2 linked regions of the Candidatus Chlorohelix allophototropha genome follow. Each later gene encodes a partner of the first gene's protein in a complex. Links are inferred from orthologs where the notes say so. Each region holds a gene or a part of one and is shown on either strand. Other genes may lie near its edges.

Region 1 (8,430 bases):
CAATTATTATTTCATCCGGGCGGCGCGTTTGCTCACGCAGGCTGTTCAGCAACTTTTCAATATTGCTGGCTTCATTGTAAACCGTAGCAATTAAAGAGACCTTTAACATAATAATGACCGTTTATTTATGCTGGCTAACAAAACCGGGTAGCCCAATGGACTACCCAGACATTTAATTATAAAATTCTCTATGGCTATTTCAGACTTTCGGTTTCTCCGAATTGCGTTCTGCTAACTTCTTACGCTTTTTTATTGTCTCAGGGTCGCGCCCGTAGAGGATAGTAAGGGTTTTCAGATATTCTGCCATTCCTGACGAAAGTTGGTCATAGCTAAAACGCCATTGCCAGTTACCTGCGGGGCGACCGGGGAAATTCATACGCCCTTCGCTACCCAAACCTAGCACTTCCTGTAAGGGGATAATAGCCATATCTGCAACCGAACTGAACGATAGCTTTATCAATCCCCAGTTGATGTCGCGACCATCGCTATTGGTGTACATTCTGGCGCGGTGCTGTTCCTCCGCTGGAGCTTTTTCGTACCAACCGATTGAAGTATCGTTGTCGTGACTTCCGGTGTAAACGATTGAATTTTTGGTATGGTTGTGCGGTAAAAATGGATTCAAGGCATCGTCTGAGAAGGCGAACTGGATAATCTTCATGCCGGGCAAACCCAGTTGATCGCGCAATTCATAAACTTCTGGAACCATATCACCTAAATCTTCGGCTACAATCGGGCAATCTCCCAGCGCTTCGCGAATCTTATCAAAAACATCCGCGCCCGGTCCCATTCGCCACTCGCCCTTAATGGCGGTTTCTTCTGAAGCAGGTACCGCCCAATAATTGTAAAAGCCTCTGAAGTGATCTATCCTTACTATATCTGCCATCTTCAGAGCTTGTCGGAAGCGTTCAATCCACCACTCGTATCCGGTGGTTTTCAGCTTGTCCCAATTGTAAAGTGGGTTGCCCCAACGTTGCCCGGTTTCGCTGAAATAATCGGGTGGCACTCCCGCAACATGGGTTGGATTGAGTTCGTCATCAAGGTAAAATAGACCTGAATTCGCCCACACATCCGAGCTATCATAAGCCACGAAGATAGGAATATCGGCAATTAATTTGATACCCTTTTCATTAGCGTATTGGCGCAAGGCTAACCATTGACGGTTGAACAGGAACTGGCAGTAACTATAATATCCTACCTCATCCGCCAGCTTTTCTTGCCATTGAGTTATTGCGTTGGCTTCATGCTGTACTATAGCGCCGTCCCATTTATTCCAGACTGCTCCCCCAAAATGATCCTTTAACGCCATGAATAAAGCAAAATCAGGCAGCCAGGTTTTATTATCTTTTTCAAACTCAGCCAATTTGTTCTTCACATCAGGCGAAGCCTCTGTTTTGAAACGCTGATAAGATTTTCCCAAGATTCTTTTCTTGAAATCAATAACCGGACCAAAGTCAACTCGTTCGGCAGGGAAATTGGGCAAATTGTGTAAGTCTTCTGGTTTTAAGAAACCTTCCTCTACCAGCTTGTCTAAATTAATCAGCAAAGGATTTCCGGCAAATGCCGAAAGACTATAATAAGGAGAGTCACCATAGCCAGTCTGGTTGAGCGGCATAAATTGCCACAAAGTTTGATCGGTAGCGACCAGAAAATCCACGAATCTGTAAGCCATTTCGCCTAGTTCACCTATGCCGTATGGTCCCGGCAATGAGGTAGGGTGGAGCAAAATCCCGCTACAACGCTCGAACATTATTATGTATCTCCAAGTTGATTTTTGATTGTTTACAATAGTTATAGGAGTAAATATACCATAAAAATTCGATAACTTCTGACAGTATTATCTAGCAAACGTTCTGAAGATACCATTTATTCAGGGGAAGTTTAAACATGACTTCACTCGAAATGAAGTGAAAATCATATTGGTTGGCTGTTACTGCTAATTATTGCAGAAAGCGTGACAAATCAGGCGCTAATGTTTCGGCAGGTGTGCTACCAAATTGTAGTGCAGTATCCTCATAAGGGTTCTGCGGCGCTCCCACACGCTCTACCACCCGCACCAATGCTTCTACACAGTCACCTTCAAATTCGATACCGGTCAGAGTGCGCAGGTAGTTCAGCGCGTCAATATGGGTCATTGGCTCACGATAATAGCGTCGGACTGTCAGTGCATCATAAACATCGGAAACTGCCAAGATTTTAGCTTCCATCTGAATAGCTTCACTGAGTAACCCATTCGGATATCCGGTGCCATTAACCCGCTCGTGGTGCTGTCCAGCGATGCTAGGTAATCGCTTGAGTTCTCCGATTAAATACAGCCTTTTTAGAATTCCCTCAGTAATGGATACATGTTGGCGCATAAAACCCCACTCTTCTTCAGTGAGTTTCCCCTGCTTTTTCAAAACCACTTCCGGTACGCCAATTTTCCCATAGTCGTGGAGCAAGCCTGCCATGCGGATAAGCTCAATATTATCTTTAGACAAATTCAATTCACGGGCGATTTCGGCGGCATAGAAGGCGACACGACGGCTGTGTCCGGCTGTTTGTGGGCTTTTAAGGTCGATGGTATCTGCCATTGTTTCGATGAAGCTTTTGAGCATTAACTCTATGTCGCGTCGCATTGTAGCATTTTCGATTGCAACAGCGGCAAGTGAGGCGAACGCTAGGGAAACCTCTTCATCGCGCTCATTGAAGCTCCCGGTTTTTTTATTTATAGTTTGGATTACTCCTATAATTTTTCCGGAATGGTTACGCATTGGCACAGTAAGCATGGTGTGTGGGATGTAGGCTTGCTCACTGGCAATTCTTTTTTGTTGGCGTGGATCGTTTTGGGCATCTCGCAGATTAATAATTTCCCCTGTTTTAGCCACAGTTCCTGCCAGACCGGAGCCGATTTTCACCCGGATTTCGTTTGAAGTTCCCAACGCAATTTTGCTAAACAGTTCGTTTGTTGCATAATCTACCAGAAAAAGACTACTGCGATCTGCATTCAGCAAGCTATTGCTGGTGTCAATAATCAAATTAAGTAGATTATCCAACTCCGGTTCTGAACTTAATAAACAAGCAATTTTAACCAGCGCACGGTAATCATCCATATGGGCAGAGTGTTGTGTGATTGCCTCGTGCGAACCGGAATTTAAATCTTGTTGAGACATATCTGACCCTTTACTACCTTAACATACCTTACAACTTTATACGATGCTATATTATCTCAATCCGGTTATAAGAAAAACTCACATAGCGTTTAATTCCTGCTAACCGGATATTAAGACTAATTTCTAGCGCATCGCCGCAACTGCCCCGTGACATTTCTTATATTTCTTACCGCTACCGCAAGGGCAAGGCTCGTTCGGTCCTGTTTTTTTTGATTTGGCAGGTGTAGGTTTAGCTTTACCGTTATCGGCGGACTCTTCCGGCGCATTGGTTTGCATCGGCGGTGGTGGAGGAGCAGCCCGTTGAAGTTCATAGGCAAAGAACTTTTCGGCAATATCGCGCTTGATGTTAACCTGTAACTCATTCCAGAACTGGAAGGCAGCACGGCGATATTCCTGTAATGGATCGCGTTGTCCATACGCCCGCAGACCAATACCGCGTCGTAATTCTTCAAGCGGGGTCAAGTAATTTACCCAGTTATCGTCATAGACCTGAACCAATACCAGCCGCTCGAACAACTTCATATTCTCTTCGCCGAGACGCTCTAGTTTCTCGTTATAAGCGTGATCAAGCATTTCTGAGACAAGTTCATCTATCCCCTCACGATTTTTGCCTTCAAAATCGTGTAAGCTTATATTGAACTCTTTCTCAAGAGCTTCAAGCACCATTTGCTTTTGATCTTCTTCATCGTGAGGCTGGCGGTCAAACTTGATAGCGCTACTACGCAGCATCAGACCGAGGTTGCGGAATAGGCTTGCTAAATCCCATTCGTGTTGGTCGCCGTGAGTATGCTCTTCTACAATCTCATCCAGTCGTCCCTTAATCAGGGTACTAATCTGTTCTCGCAGGTCTTCACTGGTGAGAATACGATGGCGGTCATCATAAATTGATTCGCGCTGTTTGTTCATTACATCATCGAACTCAACTAAGTGCTTTCGGAAGTCGAAGTTCATGCCTTCTACTTTTGTCTGCGCTTGCTCTACTAACCTACCAACCATACCAAAGTCAATCGGTTGATCATCCTCAAAATTAAAGCGTTCTAGCAGACTTTTGATGCGATCTGAACCAAAACGGCGCATTAGCTCATCTTCCAGCGATATATAGAAACGGGTGCTACCCGGGTCGCCTTGTCGTCCGGCACGACCGCGCAACTGGTTGTCAATACGGCGCGACTCGTGGCGTTCAGTCCCTATAATGTGCAAACCTCCAGCGGCAATAACCCGTTCATGGGCTTCTTCCCAACGTTTTTGGGCTTCTTCTTCTGCTTCAGAATATATTTCCGAGCCTATGTCTTCCGCCTTTAAGCCACGTTTCTCCAATTCGTCTTGCAAATAGCTGTCAGGTGAACCGCCCAAAATAATGTCAGTACCGCGTCCTGCCATATTGGTCGCGATTGTAATTGCACCTGGTCGCCCGGCTTGCGTGACGATTGCGGCTTCCTTTTCATGCAATTTTGCGTTCAGCACATTGTGAGGAATTTTGTGCCGCTGCAAAAGGTTTGCCAACACCTCGGATTTTTCCACACTAGTTGTACCAACTAGTACGGGTCGCCCGATTTTGTACATTTCCTCGATTTCTTCCACCACTGCTTCGTATTTGGATTTTTCGCTCTTGAAAACCATATCGTTTTCGTCGGCGCGCTTCATCTCTTTGTTGGTGGGGATTGGCACTACATCAAGTCCATAAATTTTATAGAATTCTTCCGACTCAGTTATAGCAGTACCGGTCATGCCTGAGAGTTTTTCGTACATACGGAAATAGTTCTGTAGTGTAATGGTAGCGTAGGTAAGATTTTCCTGTTGTATGCGTACTCTCTCTTTGGCTTCAATCGCTTGATGCAACCCGCCTTCGTAACGTCTACCTTCCATCAAGCGTCCGGTGAACTCGTCTACGATGATAACTTGCCCATCACGCACAATATACTCGCGGTCGCGCTGATAGAGAGCTTTCGCTTTGAGCGCATTATCAAGGTATGGGGTATATTTGCTCCATTTATCATCATAGATGCTTTCGTAGGGTGGGATATTGAGCATACGCTCTACTCGTTCGAGACCGAGTTCGGTTAGGTTTACAACCCGCTCTTTTTCTTTGATAGTGTAATCTCTGTCTTCGCCTTCCCGTAACTGGCGCAAAATGTCGGCGAATTTGTAGTAATTATCATCGGCTTTGCCTGCCGGTCCACTGATAATAAGCGGAGTTCGCGCTTCGTCAATTAGAATGTTATCTACTTCGTCCACAATCGCGTAATGCAATTCGCGCTGTACATATTCCTCTGCGCTGCGTGCCATGTTATCACGCAGATAATCAAAGCCAAACTCATTATTGGTACCATGAGTAATATCTGCTCTATAGGCAGCATGGCGGGATACCGGTACCAAGAAGTTCATAGAGGGATCGGAAGGATCGTGGAAGGTAGGGTCGAGCATGTAGGCGGAAGGTCGGTTGGGATTGCCGCCATTGCTCTGGATAACTGCTACAGAGAGTCCTAGAGCATGATAAATCGGTCCCATCCATTGAGTATCACGTTTTGCTAGGTAATCGTTTACTGTAATTACGTGTACACCAAGACCTTCAAGCGCGTTTAAATAGGCAGCGAGGGTTGCCACCAGCGTTTTACCTTCACCGGTTTTCATTTCGGCTATCTTACCGCTATGTAATACTTGCCCACCCATTATTTGCACTTTGAAGTGTTTCTGACGACGGGTTCTCCATGCAGCCTCACGCACTGTCGCGAAAGCTTCGGGCAGAATATCTTCCAGACTTTCCCCGTTATTTAATCTTTCTTTGAATTGGTCGGTTTTGGCACGAAGTTCTTCATCACTAAGTTTTGAAAATTCCTGATCATATTCATTTATAACTTTGCTGGCGATTTGCTCTAATTTGCGCAATTCTTTATCGGTACTATCGCCACCTGTAATTAAATTCTTAAGAGTTTTGAACACAATTCCACCTATAATTGCTAATTAATATTTATGCCTATTCCGGATATTATAAAAATCTAATAACCCGGCTTTCCGGCAATTTCTACAAACCACATTATAACATATCAAAATAGTTATTCTCGTTCTACTTACGATGACATAGCTTATTGATTGTATCGCCAGCTAAAATAATGCCGTCCGATGTTACCCATTTCCACCCGCCAATCCACAGGATTTGTCGGTGTATAAGTAAGTACTCGGCGTTCAAATAATTGTACTAGTACGTATGTATTAGTTCCCGCTAATTTTGTGACTGTCCAGTAAGGGTCAGTAATGGGGTAACCCAATACAAAGAGCCATCCTCCGGTTATGCTATTCATATAGGTCAGAAGTACATCCGCAATGTTGTGTCCTAGGGTTTTGTCATATTGTTTATAAGTCACCGGGGCAGGCGCGTTTGCCACTTTTTGCACTGAGCCGTCTTTAGCAATAGTCTCAAGAACTGTTTGTCCGGTTCGGTCTGCGACACGCTTGTCATTATTGAGTGTGGCTACCGTTGCAAAAGAGGCATAGGTAGGGGCACTGAGATTGGATGCGGCAGGATCTCCCGCAACCGGCACTTGCGCCGGGCTGCGTTGTTCGTAGCTGCTGTCTCCTACCTGCACGAATCCTCCTACCAATTCGCGGGTGAGCAAGCCACTGGTTACAAACCACTTGCTGTTGCGGTCTCCAGCCGGATTATTGATTTCCAGCCGGGCTTTATCAAGGTAATAAACCAACCGATTACCACCGGGCGCTTCTTTGTAGGGTTCGTAGCGCGCCTCGAAGATTTCAGGTCCGTATAACCAACTTCGCTTAACTTTACCTGCTGCTACCGGTGCATCGGTGTTCTGCCATAGATTCCGCACCGAAATATCAGCGTTGCTCAAACCCGCTTTGGGTTGGGTAACGGTGGAGGTAGTAATCAACGGGCTGGTGCTGAACGACCAACTTACCACTTGTGCTGCGCCACCGTTAATACTGAATGTAAAGGTGACGGTAAGGGTCGTATCCGGGGCAAGTGGTTGAATTGAAGAAATTGCGGCGCTATTGCGGGCAGTCCAGAACGAGTTCAAATCTGCCAGTTTGTAGCTTGGCACTTCCTTACCACTCGAATCTTTCAAGCTCATTCCATTGGGATCATACACAATTTTACCCGAACCCCGGTAAGTAACCGTAATCGGATTGCCGATAGGGTAAGTTGGATTCAACCCGGCACGCTTGAACATATCGGGACTTTCTCCCCGATAACTGCGATAAAACCCACTACTGCCATTAGGCGGCCAGATTATAAATTGAGGCTGGAAGCTGGTTTTCCACACGGGCATTCCGAAATCTATAACTGAAATCGGGTTTGTACCATCCGGTTTGGCGCCATAAGCAATCCCAATATCTGGATAAGCAGGGTCAAGTAGAGGAATACGATGGTTCAAGGTGTTCATCAGACGTTCGACTGCTTGCAAAGGGTCGGCAATAGTATCAATGTTTTCATTGGTACTATCTGGGTTTACATAACCAAAATGGGCAGCACGGGCAAAGAAATCTTTACCGCAAAAGCCCTGATTAGTGGCTATTTCTTCGTGAATGGAATAATTACCCGACCCATTCAAGGTGTAATAATTAACATGAGACGCTGCCGCTTGCTGTAACGGTTGGTTCATCGTTGCTGCTGCCACGCTTACCTGACTACGATAGTAGTTTATTCTGTCCAGCGCAAACTGTGATTTATCCAAACCGAAAGTTTGCATAGAACCAGTATTACTATCTGCCGCATCCATCCCCACAGAGGCTATAGTCATAGGGGCACTTTCTTCATCCGATTGGAAAGTATCCGGAGTATCGGCTGTAGTAAGACTTGGAGGGGGTGTATTGGTAGAGTTTGGTTCAGATCCGGTATCAGCGCTCATAATCTTTCTCCTGTTCAGCTGATATATAGGCACTTTACATATCGGATTTTACTTAATGCAGGCAGTTAAAGCAATCGAGTTGCAAAATAGCCTCAACTTTGTTATTATATTGTACGAGTTACGCCTGGGTGGCGGAATGGCAGACGCGGCGGTCTCAAAAACCGTTGGGCTAATCACCCGTGTGGGTTCGACTCCCACTCCAGGCATGCCCATGTAGCTCAGTCGGTAGAGCACATTCTTGGTAAGAATGAGGTCATCAGTTCGATCCTGATCATGGGCTTGATAAAAAAAAGCGAGCGCTTTGCCCGCTTTTTTTTCAAATTTATCTCAAAGGGCTTTCAATTCTCCGAGTGCGCCAAAAGATCGTTCCTCTTCCCAATTGAATTTTTCCCCAAGTGCATTATCATCAACTCCCC
Region 2 (3,774 bases), on another replicon or contig:
TCTCACGCAACCGATGAATTTCATCATCGGTAAGTGTATGAACCCTAGTATCGGGGCTTATATTAGCCGTTTCGAGAATTTTCTGACTCGTTTTTAGCCCGATACCGAAAATATAGGTGAGACCTATTTCAACTCTTTTATCGCGGGGCAAATCAACCCCGGCAATTCTCGCCATGCGGTCTATCCTCCAGAAATCTTACTAGCCTTGCCGCTGTTTATGTTTAGGAGTAGAACAAATCACCATTACTACTCCCTTACGCCGGATTATTTTGCATTTTTCGCAGCGCGGCTTCACCGATGCTCGTACCTTCATCGCTCAATTCCCTCAATTTCACGATTACAGCACCCTAATTTAAAGCGCTTTATATCGTTTTGATTTTTTCCTATTGATACAGACAAGTGGAAATTATACCACAACCCGTGTAGGCTTGGCAAATTCCCAAAATGGCATTTTCAATATTATTATCATAGCGAGGTTGCCATGTGCCCTTGCTATTTTTGTTATTTGTAGCGATAGGTGATTCGCCCTCTTGTTAGGTCATAAGGCGATAGCTCTACCAGAACGCGATCACCCGGCAAAATACGAATGAAGTTTAAACGGATTTTTCCGTTTACCGTTGCCAGCACTTTGTGACCTTTTTCCAGTTCTACCTGGAACATAGCGTTGGGTAAGGCTTCAATCACTCTTCCTTCTACTTCTATTACGTCTCTTTTCTTGCTCACCTGTTTTTTCCTGTTTTATGTATTTCTACTTTTACAGGTAAGAATAGCGGCCCACCTACTCACCTTGCAGAGAGACCGCCAACTCGGAATCGTCTTTATTTAACAGATGCCTGACGCTTGCAATGAGTCGTTACGCCAACAACGACTCAGTGACCCCCCCCGGCTGTTCCACTTTCTTTAGAGCAGTGATCAGGTCTCGATTGACTTCTTCTACTTCACGTTGCCCGTCTATCTCGATGAGCAAATCGCGTTTGTTATAGTAGTCAATCAATGGCAACGTCTGGTTAAAATAAACCTGCAAACGGCGCTCAGCGGTGGCACGGGTATCATCTTCCCGCTGGTATAACTCGCCCCCACAACTATCGCACACCCCTTTTACGCGAGGCGCGTTGTAGACTTCGTGATAGGGAGTTTGGCATGACCTACAAATCCAGCGACCACTAAGGCGGCTTAACAGTTCTTCGTTTTCCACCTTTATGTACAATACTGCGGTCACGCCCTGCCTAAAGCCATTTTGCAACGCCACATTCAAAGCATCGGCTTGCGGGATAGTACGCGGGAAACCATCCAACATAGCACCGTGAACGCAACTAGGCGTTGACAGATGCTCTACTATCATATTGATAACCGTTCCATCCGGTACCAACTCGCCACGATCCATAAAACCTTTGGCTTGCAAGCCTAAATCTGTACCGCGTTTAATGTTATCGCGTAACAAGTCTCCACTGGATACATGTGCTATATCCAATCGTTCCGATAACAATTTGGCTTGTGTGCCTTTTCCTGCCCCTGGTGCTCCAAGTAAAATTATATACATGCGGCTCCCTTCCTAAACTTCCATCTTTGCAAGCTAGCCTAACCTAAATAAGCGCACTTTGTGAAATGCTACACTTATTATAACATAGGCTTAAGAAAGGCGACAACTGAAAAGTAGAGAAGAACATATAAATTCTGTTTATCGTTTATATAGCTCTACTTTATCAGGCCTTTATACAAGATCACTACAACTAGCGGAGTATGCCTTGATATTCGCGCATAGTTAACTGGGCTTCAAGCTGTTTCATGGTATCTACAGCTACACCTACCACAATCAAGAGCGAAGTGCTGCTCAAGAATGTATTGACCTGAGACTGGACTATAGCGCCCAGCAAGAAGGGTAGCACCGCAATTGTGCCTAGGAACAAAGCGCCCAGCAAAGTTATGCGATTCAAAACCTTCATTAAAAAGTCATTGGTCGGTTTGCCCGGTCGGTAACCCGGTATGAAGCCACCTCTGTCCCGGAGACTTTCCGTAATATTTTGTTGGTTAAAGAGCACGAGTGTATAGAAATAGGTGAAACCTACCACCATTCCAAAATACACTACTTGATACAGAATACTGCTAGGACCAAAGTTCACAACTACCCAGTTTGCCGCTTGGCTAATCACATCATCGGGCTGGTTGGGACGAACGAAGAAGCCCGCCACTGTAGTTGGAAATATGATAATACTACTGGCAAAAATCAGCGGAATCATACCGGCTGAGTTCACCTTTAAAGGTATATAGGTGCTTTGACCGCCATAAACCCGGTTGCCCTGCGTTTGACGCGGAAACTTGACCGGTATTTTGCGCTGCCCTTCTTGAACCAGTACAATCCCTACAATTGATAGTAAAGCTACAACTACTATAATCAGTATAGAGATGATGTTTTGAGCAACACCTGTCTGGCTGGTACGCACAAGGGTTGAAGGTAGGTTCGAGACGATACCTCCAAAAATAAGCACCGAGACACCTTGACCGATACCAAATTCGGTTATTAGCTCACCCATCCAGACTAGTATCATCGTTCCGGCTGTCATCGAGATAACAACGGTAACGGTTAGCCCGAAGTCAGAGCTTGCACCGAATAATGAGAGTTTCTGAGCGTCCGTTCCGGTAATTACATTCTGGCTTTTCAGCAATACTATTTGACCGTAGGCGGTAACTGCCGCAATCGGCACAGTAATGATATGCTGCCAGCGATTAATTACAGCGCGCCCTCGCTCACCTTCTTTTGAAAGGTTTTCAAGTGCAGGTATAATCGGCTGTAACAACTGCATAATAATTGTAGCGGTAATATAGGGATATACCCCGGTTGCCACAATCGAGAAGTTACTGAGACTACCACCCGAAAATATATTCAAGAAGCCCAGCACACTACCGATACCCTGGCTGCTACCTGCCGGCGCATCAACGCCACTTATCAGGTTTGTAAGCCTAGATTTAATCTCACTTGAAATACCGGGCAGCGGTACGTGGGCGATAACTCTAAAGATTACGAGAATACCCAGCGTAAAAAATATGCGCCGCCGAAGGTCAGGTATTCCAAATGCTTTGATAACAGCTTTTAGCATTGTTGGTGATTTTCCTCCGCAGGATTTAGGTTTAGCATCAGATTGCAGAATTTAGTCTGCTACAGGCAACTTTGCTATTATACAAGATTTTGCCTAATAGCAATTTTATATCCTTTAACCTGATGCTTTATCACCTAATCGGCGTTTTCCTCACCGCTCTCCGCGGGAGTCAATTCCTCATAGTTGCCACCGGCAGCCGTTATCTTCTGCTTTGCGCTTTCGCTCAGGCGATGAACTCTCACGGTCAGAGCTTTGCTAATCTCGCCTCTACCCAACACCTTTACCGGTTTGTTAGTACGTATGTAGCGGCGCGCTATCAAAGTTTCAACTGTGACCTCGCCACCTTCCCAATCTTCCAATTGTGAAAGGTTTACCACTTCATATTCAACCCGGTTTGGGTTGTTGAATCCAGTACCACGTTTGTAACCGGTACGCTTAAAGGTGTTAACCTTAGAAGGTGCGCCTTCAAACCAGACCGGTACTTTGTGATGTCCGGTACGAGCTTTTTGACCTTTCTGACCAAAGCCGCTGGTTTTTACCAAACCAGAACCGTGACCACGACCTACGCGCTTGGGAGCCGAGGTGCTACCAGGAGCCGGTTTTAAGTCATGCTGTTGCATTAGTTTATACTCCTTAACCTACTCTTCGACCTTCACCCAATGGCGCACGTACTTAATCA

The links. The genes of interacting proteins can lie anywhere in the genome.
Region 2: the proteins of secA (region 1) and secY are in contact, whole or in part, in a crystal structure (PDB 3DIN), measured with the Thermotoga maritima proteins. The link is inferred for Candidatus Chlorohelix allophototropha from one-to-one orthologs. Residues at the interface, in WP_004082002.1 of Thermotoga maritima: Glu261, Ala262, Arg263, Lys300, Ala301, Arg302, Thr303, Ile304, Ile305, Leu323, Tyr324, Asp325, Pro326, Val329, Ser330, Tyr333, Ile336, Lys340, Phe345, Val349, Glu363, Phe364, Tyr374, Ser375, Gly376, Gly377, Glu393, Ile395, Thr482, Ser483; in WP_004081795.1 of Thermotoga maritima: Glu108, Gly109, Glu110, Glu111, Ala236, Glu237, Arg238, Arg239, Ile240, Thr241, Ile242, Gln243, Tyr244, Ala245, Arg246, Arg247, Val248, Thr249, Gly250, Arg251, Arg252, Val253, Tyr254, Gly256, Ala257, Ser258, Thr259, Tyr260, Leu261, Pro262.

Annotation. Positions count from the first base shown.
Region 1 is NZ_CP128400.1:1,366,478-1,374,907, forward strand. What follows is about bases 3,073-6,410. They hold secA (preprotein translocase subunit SecA), read right to left. Parts: upstream 6,090-6,410; coding sequence 3,273-6,089; downstream 3,073-3,272. Other genes in these bases: OZ401_RS18515 (GAF and HD-GYP domain-containing protein), read right to left, coding at 3,073-3,149; OZ401_RS18525 (CAP domain-containing protein), read right to left, coding at 6,233-6,410. Also shown: OZ401_RS18505 (glycosyltransferase), read right to left, coding at 1-109; malQ (4-alpha-glucanotransferase), read right to left, coding at 200-1,747; more of OZ401_RS18515, read right to left, coding at 1,938-3,072; more of OZ401_RS18525, read right to left, coding at 6,411-8,014; OZ401_RS18540 (alpha/beta fold hydrolase), read right to left, coding at 8,353-8,430. UniProt on the Escherichia coli protein: Required for protein export, interacts with the SecYEG preprotein conducting channel.
Region 2 is NZ_CP128399.1:1,659,047-1,662,820, reverse strand. Bases 914-3,774 are described here. They hold secY (preprotein translocase subunit SecY), read right to left. Parts: upstream 3,096-3,774; coding sequence 1,731-3,095; downstream 914-1,730. Other genes in these bases: rpmD (50S ribosomal protein L30), read right to left, coding at 3,734-3,774; rplO (50S ribosomal protein L15), read right to left, coding at 3,230-3,715; OZ401_RS07135 (adenylate kinase), read right to left, coding at 914-1,540. In the rest of the region: rpsM (30S ribosomal protein S13), read right to left, coding at 1-175; rpmJ (50S ribosomal protein L36), read right to left, coding at 200-313; infA (translation initiation factor IF-1), read right to left, coding at 502-723; more of OZ401_RS07135, read right to left, coding at 854-913. UniProt on the Escherichia coli protein: The central subunit of the protein translocation channel SecYEG. Consists of two halves formed by TMs 1-5 and 6-10.